Regions from separate parts of the Serratia sp. HNCC26DJ206 genome, predicted to be linked through region 1. Evidence: predicted binding sites of a transcription regulator. Region 1 holds the regulator's gene; each other region holds the start of a gene.
What was found. The regulator PurR, encoded in region 1, represses purine synthesis genes. The targets are predictions, from matches to a motif close to CANGCAAACGTTTGCNTG.

Region 1 (5,327 bases):
AAATTTCGGGAATACTGTAGCCCGTTAGATATCTTTTTCGAGGCCAAGGTTGGTAACATTGACATGCGTTTAATTATTACGCTTTTCATGCTGTTGTTCTCACAGCTATTCTTCAATCTGGCGCACGCTGCGCCAAAGGCACATGTTTCTGCCGAGCAGCGTAAGGGGCATGTTAATGATGCCCGGCCTGACGATCGCAAGAAAAAGAAAGCGGATAAGGCCAGCAAAAAAGTGAAAGCCGTTGCGCCTCAGAAAACAGCGAAAATAAAGTCGCAGGCAGAGAAGAAAACCACACAGGTTAAATCAAAGAGTCAATCTACCCGCACTGCCAGCGTCAAAGTCACTCCGCCGAAAAAGGGTTACAAGAAAGGCTATGGTCGCCATCGTGAGCCGGATATGGCTACCGCGAAACTGGCCAAGAATGAAAAACCGCTGAAACTCAGCCCTGCGCACAAAAAACGTTATCAGCATGCCAAACAAACGGCCATGGCCAAACTCATGAGCCAGATGGGCAAGCCTTACCAATGGGGCGGTTCTTCACCGCACACCGGGTTTGACTGCAGCGGCCTGATTTATTACGCCTACAAAGACGTGGTGAAAATCAAAATGCCACGTACCGCCAACGAAATGTATCACCTGCGTGACGCCGCGCCGATCAAGAAAAGCGAGTTGGAGACCGGCGATCTGGTGTTCTTCCGCATCAATAACCGTGGCACTGCCGATCACGTTGGCGTTTACCTTGGTAACGGCAAGTTTATCCAGTCCCCGCGTACTGGCGAAGAAATCCGCGTCAGCCAGTTGGATAACGACTACTGGCAGAACCACTACATCGGCGCACGCCGTGTTGTCACGCCAAAAACTATCCGTTGATTTATTGCGGCTGAGACATAGCCTCAGCCGCCCTTTCCTGCCGATGCTTTAATCAATCAGCCGCTTAACATGCTTTAAACCTTTTTTTCACCCGGAAAGTTGCTAAGATTATTGTCCATAAAAAACACACAACCATTCTGTTTTCCTCCTTCAACCACCGGGTTGGAGGTTGTCGGAATAATAGTGCTGTATATAAAAAGGAGAAAGCAATGTCGTTTGAATTACCTGCATTACCGTATGAGAAAAACGCTCTCGAACCGCACATTTCTGCAGAAACCCTGGAATACCACTATGGTAAGCACCATAACACCTACGTGGTTAACCTGAACAACCTGGTGAAAGGCAGCGAGTTCGAAGGCAAAACCCTGGAAGAGATTGTCAAAACTTCTACCGGCGGCGTGTTCAATAACGCAGCACAGGTGTGGAACCACACCTTCTACTGGCATTGCCTGTCACCACAGGGTGGCGGCGAGCCAACGGGCGCAGTAGCCGCTGCGATCACCAAATCCTTTGGTTCTTTTGCTGCTTTTAAAGAGCAATTCACCGATGCCGCCGTGAAAAACTTCGGCGCGGGTTGGACCTGGCTGGTGAAAAAGGCGGATGGTACGCTGGCGATCGTTAGCACCTCAAATGCGGCAACCCCGCTGACCGGTGAAGACAAACCGCTGCTGACCGTTGACGTGTGGGAACATGCCTATTACATCGACTACCGCAATGCGCGTCCGAAATACCTGGAGAACTTCTGGGCATTGGTGAACTGGGCGTTCGTGGAAAAGAATCTGGCGTAATCGCTGGAGGTTGATAGCAAGGCGCAGCATGCTGCGCCTTTATTATTTCTTGGTATGAATCAGTTCAATGCGGCGATAAAACCGAAAACAATAATCATTGCTAAAGCACAAACGGTGGTAATCAATGACATCTTCAAATCGGTATCCATAACGACTCCCTATCAGATTGGCTTCACTAAGCATAAAATCCACACGATTAATGCGTCAAATCATTTTCACACAGTTCGTGACTAAAATCTTGTTATCATTTCCCAAGTTATAATGCCGAATAGATCTTCCACTTTGCGTCAATTTGGGACAAAATCCGCAGTTCACAACTGCGTACCGGCAAAATGCCCCTCCTGTTTAAGCGGCTTACGAACTCAGCACTAAAAACTCAGCTTCCGCTTCTCTGGAGAGAGATCTATGCAGGCAAACGATTAACATCATACTTACATGGCATAACATGTGAGTTCAGGAGTCATTCTTTACATGGCAACGATTAAAGATGTCGCCAAACGCGCTGGCGTGTCCACCACCACCGTTTCGCACGTCATCAATAAAACGCGTTTCGTCGCCGAAGAAACAAAAGAGGCCGTTCGGGCTGCGATCAAAGAACTGCACTACTCCCCGAGCGCGGTCGCACGCAGCCTGAAGGTTAACCATACCAAATCGATCGGTTTGCTCGCGACCTCAAGTGAAGCGCCCTACTTTGCTGAAGTGATCGAGGCGGTAGAGAACAGCTGCTATAGCAAAGGCTATACCCTGATCCTTTGTAACTCACACAATAACCTCGACAAACAGCGTGCCTACCTGGCGATGCTGGCGCAAAAGCGTGTTGATGGCCTGCTGGTAATGTGCTCGGAATACCCGGACCAGTTACTGGGCATGCTGGAGGATTATCGCAATATCCCCATGGTGGTGATGGATTGGGGTGCTGCACGCGGTGATTTTACCGATACCATTATCGATAACGCCTTTGAAGGCGGTTATCTGGCTGGCCGCTATCTGCTGGAACGTGGCCACCGTGATATCGGTGCTATTCCAGGGCAGTTATCACGCAACACCGGCGGCGGCCGCCATCAGGGCTTCCTGAAGGCGCTGCAAGAGGCCAACGTTGAGGTGCGTGAAGAGTGGATCGTCCAAGGGGATTTTGAACCCGATTCGGGTTACAAGGCCATGCACCAGATCCTGTCGCAGAAACACCGCCCTACGGCGGTATTTTGCGGAGGCGATATTATGGCAATGGGGGCGATCTGCGCCGCCGACGAACTGGGTCTGCGCGTCCCGCAGGATATTTCGGTGATCGGTTACGATAACGTGCGTAACGCGCGCTATTTCACCCCGGCGCTAACCACCATCCACCAGCCGAAAGAGCGCCTGGGGGAAATGGCTTTCACCATGCTGCTGGATCGCATTATCAGCAAGCGTGAAGAATCCCAAGTGATTGAAGTGCATCCAAAACTGATCGAACGCCGTTCCGTGGCCGATGGCCCATTTATCGATTATCGCCGCTAGTCTCTTCGCTCAACCACTCCTGGTTGAGCGTTTCACTATCCCCTAGATACTCCAGTAGCCAGGCCATCGCCGGTGATTGTGCGTTCTGCTGCCAGGTCAGGCAGCAGGCACTGGCGGGAAACGGCTCCTGCAATTGCAATGCCACCAGTTCACCGCTTTGTACCAATGGCAGTACGCGATGCGCGGGTACCATACCAACACACAACCCGCTGCGCAGGCAATCTACAGCGGAAACCCAGTCGGGGACGGTAAGCCGCCGCTGATTATCCAATGACCAGGTCACTCGCTTGGGCAAGTTGCGCGACGTATCCTCCAGCAATAGAGAAGGATATGGCCGCAGTTGATCGTTGCGCAGCAAACCGGTCAGACTGGCCAGCGGATGTGACGTGCTAACGACACACAACCAGTTCATAAAACCCATATCGCGAAAGGCAAAACCACCGCCCACCGGCACCGCACGCGTGGCACCGATCGCCATCTCGGCCCGGCCATCCACCAGCGCGTCCCACACGCCGTTGAACACTTCCGGTTGCACCATCAGTTCCACATCGGGGAAGTGGCGATAAAAATCCAGCACCAGTTGGCGACTGCGCTGCGGTTTAACAATGATGTCCACCGCGATTTTTAGCTGCCCGCGCCAACCATTGGCCACCTGCTGGCATTGACGACGCGTATCAAGCATTTTTTTGATAACAGTACGCGCTTCTTTTACAAACAGCGCACCGGCAGGCGTCAGTTCCACATCGCGATGGCGGCGTTCAAACAGCGGCACTGCCAGCCATTGTTCCAGTTGCCGCACGGTATAGCTTACCGCAGACGGCACACGGTGCAGCTCCTGTGCTGCCGCGCTAAAACTGCCGGTGCGCGCTACCGCATCAACGACATCGAGCGAATATTCAGACCACATCTCTTTTTGCCTTCAATTTTTTTAACAGCACCTAGCAAATATTACCGTTTCACAAGCAGAGATCCAGCCGGATACACTGGCCGGCGCTAAAAAACCTGCAATAAGAAAATGTTAATGAGAAATACCATGCAAAGTTTTGGATTTATGTTTTATCTCGCCGGCCTGAGTATGCTGGGCTATCTGGCCACCGATATGTATCTACCCGCCTTTGGTGCCATGCAACAGGATTTGCAAATCTCCGCCGGTGCCATCAGCGCCAGCCTGAGTATCTTTCTGGCTGGCTTCGCCTTTGCCCAACTGGTGTGGGGACCGCTTTCCGATAAGCTGGGCCGCAAGCCAGTTCTGCTGTTTGGTCTGGCGTTGTTTGCTCTCGGCTGCCTGGGGATGCTGTGGGTGCAAAATGCCGTGCAACTGTGGTCATTGCGTTTCATCCAGGCGATTGGGGTCTGCTCTGCCGCTGTAACCTGGCAGGCCATCGTGGTGGATCGCTATCGCGATGGTAAAGTTAACCGCATTTTCGCCACTATCATGCCATTGGTTGCGCTTTCTCCGGCACTGGCCCCGCTGGTCGGTGCCTGGCTGCTGAACCATATGGGCTGGCGAGCGATCTTTGCGGTGTTGCTGGGTATCGCTGTCTTGTTGTTCGTACCCACCTTGTTGCTGAAAGAGACAGCCAGAATCGTACCTTCTGCCGATAAAAAGCCCGGCCTCAGCTTCCTGCAAATCCTGAAGTCTCCAGTTTTCAGCGGCAACGTGATGATCTTTGCCGCCTGTTCAGCCAGCTTCTTTGCCTGGCTGACCGGTTCGCCGTTTATTCTCGGCAATATGGGGTACAGCCCGAATGATATTGGCCTGAGCTATGTTCCACAGACGTTGGCCTTTTTACTCGGCGGTTACGGTTGTCGTACAGCATTGAACCGCATTTCAGGCAAAACCTTGTTGCCGTGGCTACTGGTAGCTTATGGAGTCAGCATGGTGGCGTTGTATCTGGTTGCCACGTTAAGCCAACCGACCTTAACTAGCCTGTTGATCCCATTCTGCTTTATGGCTTTGGTTAACGGTGCCAGTTATCCGATTCTGGTGACAAATGCGCTGATGCCGTTCCCTGATAACAGCGGTAAAGCCGCAGCCTTGCAGAATACCTTGCAATTAGGGTTGTGTTTTATCGCCAGTATGTTGGTTTCGGCATTTATCACCCAACCGTTGCTAGCAACGGTTACCGTAATGGTCGCTACGGTGGTTTTGGCTGCCTTAGGGTACATGGT
Region 2 (5,327 bases), on a different contig from region 1:
CGCTGCAATTTATTCCTATACCGGTGCTGGGCGTGGTGCTGATTTACGCCTCCTGGTCATTGCTGGACATGCGCAGTATTTTCCGGCTGCGCAAGCGCAATCGTTCCGCATTCAATCTGGCGCTGTTTACTTTCCTGAGCGTGCTGCTGGTGGGGATCATTCCCGGCATCGGGCTGGCAGTCCTGCTGGGCCTGCTGCAATTTCTACAAACAGTGTTCCGACCTACCGAACAGTTGCTCGGGGTGAATGATGACGGGATGATTCATTCGATTGCTGACGGTAACAGCATTAAGCCGGTCGACGGGGTGATTATGTATCGCTTTAACTCACCGTTGACCTATTTTAATGTGGCCTATTTTAAACGACGGATCACCAATCTGGTGGATAGCAGCCTCGCAAAACCGCGTTGGGTGGTGATTGACGCGGTGGCCAGCTTCACCCATGCGGATATCAGCGTGCTCGCAGCAATCAACGAATTGAAACAGGAGCTTAAACTGCGCGGGATCAGTCTGGTGCTCGCGGGCAGACGTACTGAGTTGACACGCTGGTTCCGTCTGCATCGCTCCGGCAGCGATGAGCGCGATCTGATCCTGGTTCCCGATCTGTATCTGGCATTGAGGCTGATTCAAAGTAAGGAATTCAAGGCTGAGGGGGAACGAGACGCAGAGGCCCTGCTAAAAGGTTAGCTGCATGAAGGGCCGCGTTGCGGCCCTCAGACTGCTGACAAAGCCAGTTATTAGGGAGAGCGTGCCGAAGGGGTCGTAGCGGCGTAAGCCGCCGGAGCGCCCCTCGGTGCGCTAGGCCCGGGTATCTCAGGCTTAAAGACCACTTTGTCATCAACCTCAGGGCCGCGTTGCGGCCCTTCCAGTAATCTCTCTTAACCTTCCCGCTCTATCAGCAAGGCTTCGAGCAGGTCGAGATCGTGCAGCAGCTTTTGCAGCGTCTCATTGCTGATCTTCTGTGTGGCGCGCAGGTGATAAAGCTCACCTCGCTCGGCCCGCAATGCGGTCAGGCGGAAGCGTCGCTCCAGGTTTTCCAGCGCCAGCGCGTTCTCGATATCATCTTTGTTGGCAATACGCCGCCGCAGCGTACCGATCACCCGCGAACTGACCTCTTTCAGAATCTGTGGATCGAAGTTTTCTTCGGTGTCGGCGGCCAAGCGCTCTTCCATCTTGTTGATACTTTCGATCGCTACTTCCGCCACGATGGCAATGGCCATACGCTCTTCATCTTTGCTGACGCTTTTGTCAGCCATCTGCACACCACGCAGCAGCAATGGCAAGACCAGCACACCGATAATCAACGACAACAGAATCACACCGGTGGCAATAAACACCAGTTGATAACGGGCCGGGAAAGCGGTGCCATCGCTAAGCAACAGAGGGATAGAAAGCACACCCGCCAGCGTGATCGCCCCACGAACCCCGGCAAATGACGCCACCCACAGATCACGCGTACTGTAATCACCAAATTGCAACGGGCGTTTTTTCATAAAGCGTTTGCTGGCGTTTTTCATCAGCCACAGCCAGCTGAAACGCAGCATCAGTAGCGCAGCGTAGATAATCGCCACGTCAGTAAACAGATACCAGGTCTCAATGGTCGGATCCAGCTCAGCCTGCAGAATGGAGGTCTCGATAATGCCCGGCAGTTGCAGCCCCAACATGATGAACACCGTACCGTTGAACACAAACTCGAGCATGGTCCAGACGCTGTTAGCTCGCAGGCGCATCGCCAGTGGAGCGTTGCGGATCACGCCAGACTGGCTGATAGTCATCCCGGCCGCGACCGCCGCCAAGATGCCGGAAACACCGATATGTTCGGCGATCAGATAAGAAGCGAACGGCAACAATAATAGGAAGACGATCTGCGTTGCCGGATCATCACCGCTCCAGCGGCTCATCACCCGCAGCGATTTACTGTAGACCCAGGTCACCGCCACACCGGCCAGCAAACCGCCGATGGCCACCTTCAGGAACTCCATGGTGGCACCACCCACGGTAAATACCATCGTACCCATGGCTACCGCGATGGCAAACTTCAGGGATACCAGGCCGGAAGCGTCGTTCATCAGCGCTTCACCTTCCAGCACGCCCATGATTGACTTCGGGATCCGCCCTTTGCCGACAATCCCCCCCAACGCCACGGCATCGGTGGGCGACAACACTGCCGCCAGCGCGAACGCTGCCACCAGCGGGATCCCTGGCACCATCAGGTAAATGAGATAACCCACCCCAACCACGGTAATCAGCACCAGAACCAGCGCTAATCCGAGGATTTCGCGCCCATGATGCAAAAACTCACGCAGGGGGGTTTTCCAGCCATCAGCAAACAGCAGCGGAGGGATAAACAGCACCAGAAACAGTTCAGGATCAAAATCAACATGCAGGCCAAAATGCGGCCAGGCCAGCAAGGCCCCGATGACGATCTGCATTAACGGCAGCGGCACCTGGAACGGCAACATGCGCGTCACGACCCCAGAAAGGGAAACCACCAGGATCAAAATGAGGATTGTAAAAAAGATTTCCATGCTTTCCTTATACCCAATGGATTTCGAGATGCAGGTAGGCGGCAACTGAACGAATCCCCAGGAGCTTACACCAGTAAGTGACTGGGGTGAGAGAAGGCAGCCAACAACCCTGCATCTTGAAAGACGACGGGTATAGACTCTCTGGTTCAGAACAGTGCCCAAGAATGCCGAATAATAGATCACTTTTTTAGCAGTAGGAAAAGCTTGTTATGCCTTTCAAAACAAAGAATAGGAAGAAGGAGATTAATCTGAAGGAGAAAACGCCAAAAATGCCCTCTCCCAAAAGAGAGGGCATACAAAACATCAAATAGCCCAGCCACCGGCATAGAACGCCACCAGCGCGACCGCGATCAACACGGTACCGAGGTTCAGCCTGCGCCACTCGCCCGAGAAGATGCGGCCAATTACCAGGGAGCTGAAGCCCAGCATGATGCCGGTTACGATGTTGCAGGTCAGCACGATAAACACCGCACACAGCAAGCCCGCCATCGCATCAACAAAATCGTCGAAATCCAGCTTGCTGACGTTGCTGAGCATCAGCAAACCCACGTACATCAGCGCTGGCGCAGTAGCATACACCGGCACCAGATAAGACAACGGTGACAGGAACAGGATCAGCAGGAACAAGATCCCGACCACGGTGGCCGTCAGGCCGGTTTTACCGCCTGCCGCCGTACCGGCCGCAGATTCGATATACACCGCCGCAGGAGCAGCGCCAACCAGCCCAGAGAAAATGCTGCTCAGGGAATCTGACGTCAGCGCCTTGCCACCGTTGATGATCTGACCGTCTTTATCCAACAGGTTAGCCTGCCCGGCCACTGCACGGATGGTACCCGTCGCGTCAAATACCGCCGTCATCACCAGCGCCAGCACGCTTGGCAGCACTACGGGCTGTAAGGCCCCCATAATATCCAGGCTGAAGATCAGCGATTTACCGTCAGCATCTGCCAGGCTGGGCATAGCGAACAGGCCTTGGTACTTCACCGCCGGGTCAAAAATCAGGCCGATCACTGAAATGGCGATAATCACCAGCAGGATGCCTCCCGGCACGCGCAGCTTTTCCAAACCGAAAATCACCGCCAGCCCCAGCAGCGTCATCACTACCGGGAAAGAGGTGAATGCCCCCAGCGCCACCGGCAGGCCATCCAACGGGTTCTTCACTACCAGACCGACACCGTTGGCGGCGATCAACAGCAGGAACAGGCCGATACCAATCCCGGTGCCGTGCGCAACGCCCATCGGCAAATTACGCAGGATCCAGGAACGAATGCCGGTCACGGAGATAATGGTAAACAGCACCCCCATCAGGAAGACCGCACCCAGCGCCACAGGAATACTGATGTGTTGGCCCAGCACCAGGCTAAAAGCGGTAAAAGCGGTCAGGGAAATCGCACAACCAATCGCCATCGGCAGGTTGGCCCACAACCCCATCAACAGAGAACCCAAACCCGCCACCAGGCAAGTAGCCACAAACACGGCGGTTGGCGGGAAGCCCGCTTTGCCCAACATGCTGGGCACCACGATCACCGAATAGACCATCGCCAGGAAAGTGGTTAAACCCGCCACCACTTCCTGCCGCACGTTGGTACCCCGTGCAGAAAGTTTAAAATACGCATCAAGCCCGCCTTTAGGTTTCGCGGCGTTGTTCGCTTGAGAATTCGACATGTTGCTATCCCCTGTGTTTCATTGACATCTGGTATAAATATGGCTGGTTGTTCCACTCATGCATGGTCATTACGAAACCGTTTCCGTCACGTTCGCTGCCATACCCTTCTTGAACGCCACAAAAGACGCCGTGTAAAAAAGCAAACGTTTAACTCTTATTGCATGAAGTGGGTGATTTATGGCGGTTTTTACCCAACAGGGCCCAAGTAAAACCAACAACATCGTGGCTTGAGATCCGACGAGTATTTTAAGGCAAACGATTATCTAGCCTTCCATGCCGTCTGATCAACTAAAGATCGCGACAATTTATACAAAAAGGCATCGGGTGTTCACTCGAGTATCTTCAGCGGCCCGCCCTGTTCCAGCGCCCGCTGATAGGCTGGCCGAGCGTGGATACGTTGCAGATAGTCCTGCAATTTCGGGCAACCGTCCAGCCCACCGCGCGCCGCCATTGCCTCCACCGGGAAGCTCATCTGAATATCCGCAGCGCTGAATTCATTGCCGACAAACCACAGGCTTTTGTTTAAATGCTGCTCCAGATAAGCCCGATGGGTAGCGATCTGCTTATCCAGATATTCCTTTTGCACCCCTTTGCCGATTGCGCCAGCCACCGGACGAATCAACCACGGGATCGGCGGATGCCCTAAACGGCTGAACACCAGTTTCATCACCAGCAGCGGCATCAGCGAACCTTCGGCATAATGCAGCCAATAACGATACTCCTGGCGGGCGTGAAAATCAGTGGGAGTGAATAACCCTTGTGCATCATAGACTTCCTGCAGGTATTCGATAATGGCACCGGATTCCGCCAGAGTCAGATCGCCATCGACAATCACCGGTGATTTCCCCAACGGGTGAATTTTTTTCAGTTCCGGCGGTGCCAGCATAGTGGTTTTATCACGCGCATAGCGCTGTACCTGATAGGGCACGCCTAACTCTTCGAGGAACCACAAAATGCGCTGCGAGCGCGAGTTTTCCAGGTGATGGATGATGATCATGCGTTTTCTCCGGTAATAGTTCCGTTAAAAGTAGCGGTGATCTCAACCTCTCGCCAATTAGGGGCTAGACGTGGCACATCATTTTCGGGGGATCGACTTCGATTGAGGGAGGTTTAACAGAGTGGTTATTTCATATG
Region 3 (5,327 bases), on a different contig from region 1:
CACTTCCAGTTCAATCTGCTGGGCAAAACCAATGCCGTTCAGTTTGGCACGCACATCACCGCCCTTTTGCAGCCAGTTTTCCAACGCGCTGCTTTCGATGCTGAGGTGATTAACCTGGATATCGTGCAGTTGCAGCGGTTTTTGCAGCAGCAGGGTTAATGTGCTGCCGCCGAGCGGCGTTGCCAGCGCATATTGCGGTTTACGACTGAACATACCGCCTTTTTTTACCAGATAGATAGCCTGGCGGTCGCTTTGCTGCTGTTGGTGCTGCATCCAACGGGTATGCGTCTGCTGGAGCTGGATTAACAGCGTCTGTTGCTGGTAAGCCTGTTCAGCCAGCAGTTGGTCTACCTGTTGCTGCAACAGTTTCAGCGAGGTGAGATCGTGCCACAGGCAATCTTTCAGCAGCATTAAATCCAGCGGCGCAATGGTATCGCGGCCGCTAAAGAACGCGCTGGCTTGCAGCAAGCGCAGGGATTTTTTCCAGCGGCGATCGGAAACATAAGGCGCCTGTTCCAACGCGTCCAAACGCTGGCGCAGCAGGAAGATCAGTTCAAAGCAGTTTTCCGGCAATTTGACTTTATCGATCTGGGGCTGCCACTGGTGGAATTCTTCATCGCTGATGCTCAGCGCTTCGGGCACCGGGTTTTCACTTTCACTCTGGCGATTAACCAGCAAAGAACGGAAGTTCTGCTTATCCTGCACTTTATCGAGCCACAGGCGGATCAACATACGGTCGTACAAGGCCTCAAGGCTGTTGTCGGCTTCTGGCAGTTCGTTGGACGCAGTGACCAGCAGGCGCAGTGGGATGGCTTCTTCGCTGTTACCATTACGGAAGCGGCGTTCGTTGATAGCTGTCAGCAGCGTATTGAGGATCGCCGGGCCCGCTTTCCAGATCTCATCAAGAAACACGATTTCCGCCTCGGGCAAATAACCAGAGGTTAAGCGCTGGTAGCGCCCTTCATCTTTTAGCGCCTGAATCGACAATGGGCCGAACACTTCTTCCGGCGTGGAAAAACGCGTCATCAGATATTCGAACGAGCGGGCGCTGCGGAAAGCAAACTTCAACCGACGGGCGATCAGGCTCTTGGCGATCCCCGGTGGGCCAAGCAGGAACACGCTTTCGCCACACAACGCAGCCAGCAAACATAACCGGATGGCTTCCTGTCGTTCATAAAGGCCGCTCTCCAGCGCACTGCTGAGGCGGGAAATCCGTTCTGCCAGAAGTGATGATGACGCCATAAAATAGTCCGCGTTGTCCGGGGGTTAGGGCCGGTTTAATCGGCTGATAATCAATCTTGCTGGAGAATTCGATGATAAACCACCTTTTTCTAAATAGCATAGATTGTTGATTAGTATTATTTTTCTCTTATCAAGAGGATATCTGGTTCACATTTTGTTGATTTTTAGCGGTAGAGATCAGGATAGGCAACCCCGATAAATGATGCATACTGTGCGCCTTTTATCTCCTTTTGGTTTCAAGCCGTAGTATTGTCGGTTGCTCAACTACACTTGAAATCCATTGGTGACGTGGGCGTAACGGATCATTAAGAGCCCGTATCTTTAGCTTGGTGCGGATGTAACGGCTGACGGATGTTCCAGAAAAGAAACGAATTATGAGCACAGAACATAAACAGTCTTTATCGGCGGTAACCTTGGCGGCTATCGGGGTGGTTTACGGAGATATCGGCACCAGCCCTCTCTATACCTTGAGAGAGTGTTTCTCCGGCCATTATGGTTTTGATGTCCGTCCTGATGTGGTCTTTGGTTTTCTTTCCCTGATCTTCTGGATGCTGGTGGTTATCGTTTCCCTGAAGTATCTCACCTACGTGATGCGTGCCGATAACGCCGGTGAAGGCGGAATTCTGACATTGATGTCGCTGGCCGGGCGTAATACCTCGTCACGCACTACCTCATGGTTGGTAATACTTGGCCTGATTGGTGGCAGTTTCTTCTATGGTGAGGTGGTGATCACCCCGGCAATTTCGGTGATGTCGGCCATTGAGGGGCTGGAAATTGCCGCGCCGTCGCTTGATCCCTATATTGTGCCGCTGTCTATTCTGGTTCTGACCCTACTGTTCGTTATTCAAAAGCATGGCACCGGCAGCGTCGGTAAGCTGTTTGCTCCGGTGATGCTGCTGTGGTTTATTGTGCTGGCTCTGCTCGGCGCGCGCAGCATTATCGATAATCCCGAAGTGCTTCAGGCGTTGAATCCGAAGTGGGCGTTGAACTTCTTTATTGAATATAAGAAGGTCTCGTTCTTTGCACTCGGTGCGGTGGTGCTGGCGATTACCGGCGTGGAGGCGTTGTATGCTGACATGGGCCACTTCGGTAAATTCCCGATCCGCTTGGCCTGGTTTACCGTAGTACTGCCTTCTCTGGTGCTTAACTACTTTGGCCAGGGGGCATTGCTGCTGAAAAACCCTGAAGCGATCAAGAACCCTTTCTTCCTGCTGGCGCCCGACTGGGCGCTGATCCCACTGCTGATCCTGGCTACCCTGGCTACGGTGATCGCCTCGCAGGCGGTGATTTCTGGCGTATTCTCTCTGACCCGGCAAGCGGTGCGCTTGGGGTATCTGTCACCGATGCGCATTATCCACACGTCAGAAATGGAGTCGGGCCAGATCTATATCCCGGTGGTCAACTGGATACTGTACATCTCGGTGGTGTTGGTGATCGTGGGCTTTGAACACTCCAGCAACCTGGCAGCGGCATATGGTATTGCGGTTACCGGCACCATGGTATTAACCAGTGTCTTGATCACGTCGGTAGCGCTCAAAAATTGGCACTGGAATCGCTTCTTGGTGGTTGGTACTTTGGCGATCCTGTTGATTATTGATGTGCCGATGTTCTCTGCCAATGCGTTGAAACTGTTCTCTGGCGGTTGGTTGCCGCTGACGTTGGCGTTGGTGATGTTTATTATCATGACCACCTGGAAAAGCGAGCGTTTCAGCCTGTTGCGCCGTATTCATGAGCATGGCAACTCCCTTGAGGCGATGATAGCCTCACTGGAAAAATCCCCGCCGGTGCGCGTACCTGGCACCGCCGTGTTTATGTCTCGGGCCATCAACGTGATCCCTTTTGCGTTGCTGCATAATCTCAAGCACAACAAAGTGCTGCATGAACGCGTGGTGATACTGACGTTGCGTACCGAAGATGCGCCTTATGTGCATAACCTACGCCGGGTGACCATTGAACAACTGTCGCCGACCTTCTGGCGCGTAGTCGCCAGCTATGGCTGGCGTGAAACCCCGAACGTGGAAGAAGTGTTCCACCGCTGTGGTTTGGAGGGGTTACCGTGCCGAATGATGGAAACCTCATTCTTTATGTCGCATGAATCGCTGATCCTGACCAAGCGGCCATGGTATCTGTTCCTGCGCGGCAAACTGTTTATCGCGCTGAGCCGCAACGCGCTGCGTGCTCCAGACCAGTTTGAGATCCCGCCAAACCGCGTTATCGAGCTGGGAACCCAGGTCGAGATATAATCCCCCAAGGGCTTAGTTGACTGACTGAGCCCTTTTCTTTGTCTGTTTGTCGACCACGAGCGAAACGTTTCGATGGCGATCACATTTTTGCAACTTGATCATTGCCTTCCCCTGTTGTTTTTTTAAACTCATTCACGAGCGAAACGTTTCGCTGTTGGAGTGAGAACATGAAAAAAGGCGTGCTACTGAATTCTGAAGTTTCTGCGGTTGTGTCCCGCCTCGGTCATACCGATCAGATCACCATTTGCGATGCGGGGTTGCCAATTCCGGCAGCGGCGCAGCGTATCGATCTGGCGCTGACCCAAGGAGTACCGACGTTTTTACAGGTGGTCGGGGTGGTTACGCAGGAAATGCAGGTAGAAAACGCTATTCTGGCGGAAGAGATAGTTAAACAAAATCCGCTGCTCCATGAAGCGTTGCTAGCTCAATTGCAACAACTTAGCCAACACCAGGGAAATACCATAAGCGTGAGCTATATTAGTCACAGCGAGTTTAAAGTACAAACCGAGCACAGCCGAGCGGTGATCCGCAGTGGAGAATGTTCGCCATATGCCAACGTCATTCTCTGCTCCGGCGTCACTTTCTGAGGCAATTATGCAACCGTTAATGCAACTGCAAGGGATCGATAAAGCCTTTCCCGGCGTCAAGGCGCTTTCTGGCGCTGCCCTCAGTGTCTACCCTGGCAGGGTGATGGCGCTGGTGGGGGAAAATGGCGCCGGGAAATCCACCATGATGAAAGTGCTGACCGGTATCTACAGCAAAGATGCGGGCAGTCAGCGTTTTCTGGGTAAAGAGGTGGTGTTTAACGGCCCGAAGGATTCGCAAGAAGCGGGTATTGGCATTATTCATCAGGAATTGAACCTGATCCCACAACTGACCATTGCCGAAAACATTTTCCTTGGCCGTGAGTTCGTGAGCCGTTTCGGCCGCATCGACTGGAAACGCATGTACGCCGAAGCAGATAAACTGCTGGCGCGCCTGAACTTGCGTTACAGCAGCCACCGGCTGGTGGGGGAATTGTCGATTGGCGATCAGCAGATGGTAGAAATTGCCAAAGTGCTAAGCTTCGAATCGAAAGTCATCATTATGGATGAGCCGACCGACGCGCTGACCGATACTGAAACCGCCTCTTTATTCAGCGTCATCAATGAGCTGAAAGCCGAAGGCCGCGGCATTGTTTATATCTCCCACCGCCTGAAAGAGATCTTTGAAATCTGCGACGACGTTACCGTGTTCCGTGACGGCCAGTTTATTGCCGAACGCCCGGTAGCCGAGTTGCAAGAAGATTCGTTGATCGAAATGATGGTGGGCCGCAAGCTGGAAGAACAGTATCCGCGCCTGAATCTGCCGCGTGGAGAAAAACGTCTACAAGTCAGCCATGTTTCAGGCCCAGGCGTTCACGACGTCAGTTTTACCCTGTATCGTGGCGAAATTTTGGGTGTAGCTGGCCTGATGGGCGCCGGGCGCACCGAATTGATGAAGATTCTGTACGGTGCAGCACCACGTAAAAGCGGCATCGTTAACCTTGATGGTCATGAGGTCGTCACCCATTCACCACAGGATGGGTTGGCTAATGGCATCGTCTATATTTCCGAAGACCGTAAACGCGATGGTTTAGTGTTGGGGATGTCGGTGAAGGAGAACATGTCGCTAACCGCCTTGCGCTATTTCAGCCGCGCCGGTGGCAGCCTGAAACATGCCGATGAGCAGCAGGCGGTGAGCGATTTTATCCGCCTGTTCAATGTTAAAACCCCCTCAATGGAGCAGCCGATAGGCCTGCTTTCTGGTGGTAACCAGCAGAAAGTGGCGATCGCCCGCGGTTTAATGACCCGGCCGAAAGTG
Region 4 (5,327 bases), on a different contig from region 1:
GTGGCGACATCGTCTGAAGCAGTGGCGGAGCAACAGCCGTTGCCCGTTGCGGGCCCCAGAATAACAGGCGTAGGGTTCCACGGTTTTAAGGCGTATACTCCACGTCCATTTTACTGGGGAGAAACACATGCTTGCAGGTATGCCGTCACTGAGTCATCAAGAACAGCAGGAAGCTGCTGAACGTATCCATCATCTGATGGCGCAGGGCATGAGCAGTGGTGAAGCCATCGCGTGCGTCGCACAGGAAATCCGCGAAAAACATCAAGGGGATCGGGTGACAGCCCTGTTCGATGATGAAGAGGAAGAACCGCAGGAAGAGCCGACCGAGTATCTGGAAGACGACGCTGAAGACGACGAGAATTATTGAGATTATCGGGGTTCGGCAGGCCGAACCCCGCGGTTATCAGCCTTGAACTATCACAGCGGTAGCTGCCTGTTTAGCCAATTCTACTGCCTGCTCAACGTCCGCTGCGGTAGCCAGTGCTACACCCAGACGGCGTTTGCCGCTGATGTCCGGTTTGCCGAATAAACGTACCTGATTATGGCCGCTTAACGCCCGATCCAACCCACTGAAGCGCAGGTTTTCGCTGCTCAATTCCGGCAGGATCACCGCTGAAGCCGAAGGCCCGAACTGGCGGATGCTACCGATTGGCAACCCGAGGAAAGCACGTACGTGCAGGGCGAATTCGGACAGATCTTGCGAGATCAGCGTAACCATGCCGGTATCGTGCGGGCGTGGTGATACTTCACTGAAAATGACCTCATCACCGCAAACAAACAGCTCGACGCCAAATAAACCAAAGCCCCCTAATGCGTTAACCACGTTTTCTGCAATCGCCTGCGCACGGCTTAATGCCAACTCAGACATCTGCTGCGGTTGCCAGGATTCACGGTAGTCGCCGTCTTCCTGACGATGGCCGATCGGGGCACAGAAGTGTATGCCATCAACGGCATTGATGGTCAGCAAAGTGATCTCGAAATCAAACTTCACCAATCCTTCCACGATCACCCGGCCACCACCGGCGCGGCCGCCTTGTTGGGCGTATTCCCATGCGCTGCCAAGCAGCTGCTCGCTACGGATCAGGCTTTGCCCTTTGCCAGACGAACTCATTACCGGCTTGATAATGCATGGATAACCAATTTCTGCCACTGCCGCACGGAAACCCTCTTCGCTGTCGGCAAAGCGATAGCTTGAGGTTGGCAAACCCAGCGTTTCTGCCGCCAGACGGCGAATGCCTTCGCGGTTCATGGTCAGGCGCGTAGCTTCGGCACAGGGCACCACATTGTGCCCTTGCTGTTCCAGCTCGACCAGCATGCTGGTGGCGATGGCTTCTATTTCCGGCACGATGTAATCAGGGCGCTCCAGCTCAATGACCGCTTTCAATGCCTGACCATCCAGCATATTGATCACATGGCTGCGATGGGCCACATGCATGGCAGGAGCGTCTTTGTACCGATCGACAGCAATCACTTCCAGCCCTAAACGCTGGCATTCAATGGCAACTTCTTTACCCAACTCGCCAGAGCCGAGCAGCATAACGCGGGTAGCAGAAGGGCGCAGAGCGGTTCCAATTGTCAACATAGTTTCGTACCAATACGGTCTGATAGTAGGCGCGCATTATATACGAAAACGATTGCGTGTGCAGAGGGTGAGATAACAAGGCCCGGAAATCTGCCGTTGCTAGCAGTTTTTTTACCGCTGAAATCTGGAATCCACACTAACTCTGTTATCATCTGCGCCTGATTCGGTGCCAGCCCGCGGGCCGCGCCGCCTTTCCACTTGCTATATAAGAGTTATTGCCGTGAGCACAGTTTCCTTTTCTTCCCTGCCGCTGCCAGCCGAACAGTTGGCCAACCTCAACGAACTGGGGTATGCCGAAATGACGCCGGTACAGGCCGCAGCGCTGCCCGCTATCCTGAAAGGGCAGGACGTTCGTGCCAAAGCGAAAACCGGCAGCGGCAAGACGGCGGCGTTCGGTATTGGTCTGCTGGATAAAATCAATGTTGCCCAAGTGGCGGCTCAGGCGCTGATCCTTTGCCCGACGCGTGAGCTGGCCGATCAGGTCAGCAAAGAACTGCGCCGCTTGGCACGCTTCACCCAGAACATCAAAATCCTGACCCTGTGCGGCGGCCAGCCGGTGGGGCCACAGCTCGATTCATTGGTGCATGCGCCGCATATCGTGGTCGGGACACCGGGCCGCATCCAAGAGCATCTGCGTAAAAAAACGCTGGTGCTGGACGATTTGAAGGTGCTGGTGCTGGATGAAGCCGATCGCATGCTGGACATGGGCTTTGCCGATGATATCGACGATGTGATCAGCTATACGCCGCCGCAGCGCCAGACCTTGCTGTTTTCTGCCACCTATCCGGCAGGCATTGAGCGCATCAGCGCCCGCGTGCAGCGTGAACCGCTGAATGTCGAAGTGGATGAAGGGGATGAGCCCACCACCATCGAACAGCGTTTCTATGAAACTACGCGCGATCAACGCCCGGCAGTGCTGGTGGCGGCGATCCGCCATTATCAACCCGCTTCCTGCGTGGTGTTCTGCAACACCAAGCGTGACTGCCAGAGCGTGTTTGAAGCGCTGGAAGCGCGCGGCATCAGCGTGCTGGCGCTGCATGGCGATCTGGAACAGCGCGATCGCGATCAGGTATTGGTACGTTTCGCCAACCGCAGTTGCCGCGTGCTGGTGGCGACCGACGTCGCGGCTCGTGGTCTGGATATCAAAGATCTGGAACTGGTGGTGAACTACGAACTGGCCTTTGACCCGGAAGTGCACGTACACCGCATTGGCCGTACTGGCCGTGCTGGTTTGAGCGGGCTGGCCATCAGCCTGTGTACGCCACAGGAAATGGCGCGCGTCCATGCGATCGAAGAGTATCTGCAAATAACCGCCAACTGGGTGCCGGTTTCAGAGCTGAGCGGGGCGTCAAATGCCTCGCTGGAGGCCGAAATGGTCACCTTGTGTTTCGACGGTGGCCGCAAGGCGAAAATCCGCCCTGGCGATATTCTCGGTGCGCTGACCGGCGATGCCGGGCTGACGGCAGCGGATGTGGGCAAAATTGATATGTTCCCGGTGCATGCTTACGTGGCGATCCGCAAGGCCAGCGCACGCAAGGCGCTGCAACAGCTTCAGCAGGGCAAAATCAAAGGCAAAAGCTGCAAAGCGCGGCTGCTGAAATAATAAACGGCGGAGCGCTTGCGCTCCTGCTCGATATGATATTATACTGTATAAAATTACAGTATTCTAACCTTTGAGGAATGCGCAAATGGCTGTTGAAGTGAAATATGTAGTAGTAAGAAACGGTGAGGAAAAAATGACTTTCGCTAACAAGAAAGATGCCGATGCCTACGACAAAATGCTGGATCTGGCCGACAGCCTCGGTGAGTGGCTACAACAGGCACCGATTACCCTTGAAGATGAACAGCGTGAAGGGCTGAGCTTCTTCCTGGCAGAGAATAAAGACGCGTTAGCGCAGATCCTGCGCGGTGCAGCGCCGCAGGAAACAGTGAAAAAGCCGGCTAAAGCCAAAGCTGAAAAACCGGTCGCTATCCTGAAAGAAGAATCCACCTCCGAGTCAGAACAGCAGGCTGCATAATCAGCCGTGATGAACAAGGAACGGCATGAACCGTGAGATAACCTTCTTCAGCCGCTTTGAGCAAGACATTATGGCCGGGCGCAAAACCATCACCATTCGGGATGCCAGTGAATCCCATTTCCACCCCGGTGAGGTGCTGCGCGTAAGCCGTAATGAAGACGGCGTATTTTTCTGCTTTATTGAAGTGCAATTGGTCACGCCAATACGTTTAGGGGCGTTGACCGAGGCGCATGCCCGGCAGGAGAATATGACGCTCAGCGAGCTGAAACAGGTGATCAACGAGATCTATCCAGGGCTGGATGAGCTGTTTGTGATTGCCTTCAGTAAACGTTAATTTCTTGCCTGGCTGAGTCTTTAATCACTCTGCGACACAAATTTTCATCTTTCATACATTTACTGACAAATAATCCCCTAATCTGAAGATTGAGCGGCGATCTGGCATGAAAGTGCCTGCACGCCTGAACTTCACCTGTTCAGAGGTAGACGATGAAAAATAACTGGATGCAACAGATTCAATCCATGCTGGGTGACAAAGCCAGCTCAATGGGCGGCACAGAAGGTATTGGTAAATTACTGGCCCCGACCGCGCTGGGCGGTCTAGTAGGCGTTCTATTAGCCAACAAGTCTTCCCGTAAAATGGTGGGCAAGTTGGGTAAAAATGCGTTGATTATCGGTGGCAGTGCTGCGTTAGGAGCCGTGCTGTGGAACAAATACAAACAGCGCGTCAAAGAAACACACCAGGAAGAGGCGCAGTTTGGCTTGCAGAGTACGCCAGTGGATTTGCGTGCTAAACGGCTGGTACAAGCGCTGGTGTTTGCCGCCAAAAGCGACGGCCACATTGACGCAGAAGAAAAACAAGCTATCGACCATAGCCTGGAGCAATTGCAAGTGGGTGATGAAGCTCAAAGTTGGGTGCAGCAAGCCATCGACCAACCGCTGAACCCGGATCTGATCGCGCAAAGCGTGAAAAATGAAGACGAAGCGTTAGAAGTGTATTACCTGAGCTGCATGGTGATTGATGTCGATCACTTTATGGAGCGCAGTTATCTTGATGCGTTGGCACAATCGCTGAAAATTCCGGCTGACGTCAAGCAGGGCATCGAAAATGACGTTCACGAGAAAAAACGCGATTTGGCGTAGCCCTGCGGCTTGTTAATCTGGTGGGGATCGTGTCACTCTTGCCTTAATCAAGGTAAGCGGATGATTTAGCAATGATGACACCCCCTAAGGCAGAAAAACGTCCTTATCCGATCACCACTCACGGTGACACTCGTATAGATGACTATTACTGGTTGCGTGATGACGAGCGCACAGATCCCCAGGTACTGAACTACTTACAGGCAGAAAATGCCTACACTGATGCACAGTTGAAGCCGCAGCAGGCGCTGCGTGAAACGCTGTATCAGGAGATGGTGGCGCGTATCCCGCAGCAGGAACATTCCGTGCCGTACGTTAAGCGCGGTTTTCGCTATCAGACCCGCTACGAGCCCGGTAATGAATATGCGTTCCATGTACGCCAGCCAGAAGCGGCAAGTGAACAGTGGAGCACCTTGATCGATGGTAATCTGCGGGCCGAAGGGCACGAATTTTACACGCTGGGTGGGTTGGAGGTGAGTCCCGACAACCAGCGCCTGGCGGTGGCGGAGGATTTTCTGTCGCGTCGTCAGTACGATATTCGTTTTAAAAACCTGCATGATGATAGCTGGCTTGAAGAAGTGCTGGAGAAC

Region 2: the regulator PurR is predicted to act here: its motif matches at 4,263-4,280, upstream of AC2A1E_RS16130 (NCS2 family permease).
Region 3: the regulator PurR is predicted to act here: its motif matches at 3,622-3,639, upstream of rbsD (D-ribose pyranase).
Region 4: the regulator PurR is predicted to act here: its motif matches at 1,624-1,641, upstream of purT (formate-dependent phosphoribosylglycinamide formyltransferase).

What each region holds. Positions count from the first base shown of each region.
Region 1 covers NZ_JBXUGP010000028.1:60,465-65,791, reverse strand. Annotated here, with positions in the region: gene AC2A1E_RS18500 (C40 family peptidase) at 64-870, shown strand; gene sodB (superoxide dismutase [Fe]) at 1,080-1,658, shown strand; gene cydH (cytochrome bd-I oxidase subunit CydH) at 1,718-1,807, opposite strand; gene purR (HTH-type transcriptional repressor PurR) at 2,130-3,155, shown strand; gene punR (DNA-binding transcriptional activator PunR) at 3,136-4,062, opposite strand; gene punC (purine nucleoside transporter PunC) at 4,177-5,327, shown strand, end outside.
Region 2 covers NZ_JBXUGP010000023.1:33,771-39,097, forward strand. Annotated here, with positions in the region: gene AC2A1E_RS16120 (SulP family inorganic anion transporter) at 1-686, shown strand, start outside; gene AC2A1E_RS16125 (Na+/H+ antiporter) at 878-2,527, opposite strand; gene AC2A1E_RS16130 (NCS2 family permease) at 2,831-4,192, opposite strand; gene AC2A1E_RS16135 (glutathione S-transferase family protein) at 4,522-5,190, opposite strand.
Region 3 covers NZ_JBXUGP010000010.1:146,510-151,836, forward strand. Annotated here, with positions in the region: gene ravA (ATPase RavA) at 1-1,242, opposite strand, end outside; gene kup (low affinity potassium transporter Kup) at 1,617-3,485, shown strand; gene rbsD (D-ribose pyranase) at 3,653-4,072, shown strand; gene rbsA (ribose ABC transporter ATP-binding protein RbsA) at 4,080-5,327, shown strand, end outside.
Region 4 covers NZ_JBXUGP010000005.1:68,521-73,847, reverse strand. Annotated here, with positions in the region: gene AC2A1E_RS04895 (glycosyltransferase) at 1-64, shown strand, start outside; gene AC2A1E_RS04890 (YoaH family protein) at 128-367, shown strand; gene purT (formate-dependent phosphoribosylglycinamide formyltransferase) at 404-1,582, opposite strand; gene dbpA (ATP-dependent RNA helicase DbpA) at 1,803-3,185, shown strand; gene AC2A1E_RS04875 (YebG family protein) at 3,271-3,600, shown strand; gene yqfB (N(4)-acetylcytidine aminohydrolase) at 3,626-3,934, shown strand; gene AC2A1E_RS04865 (tellurite resistance TerB family protein) at 4,087-4,740, shown strand; gene AC2A1E_RS04860 (S9 family peptidase) at 4,812-5,327, shown strand, end outside.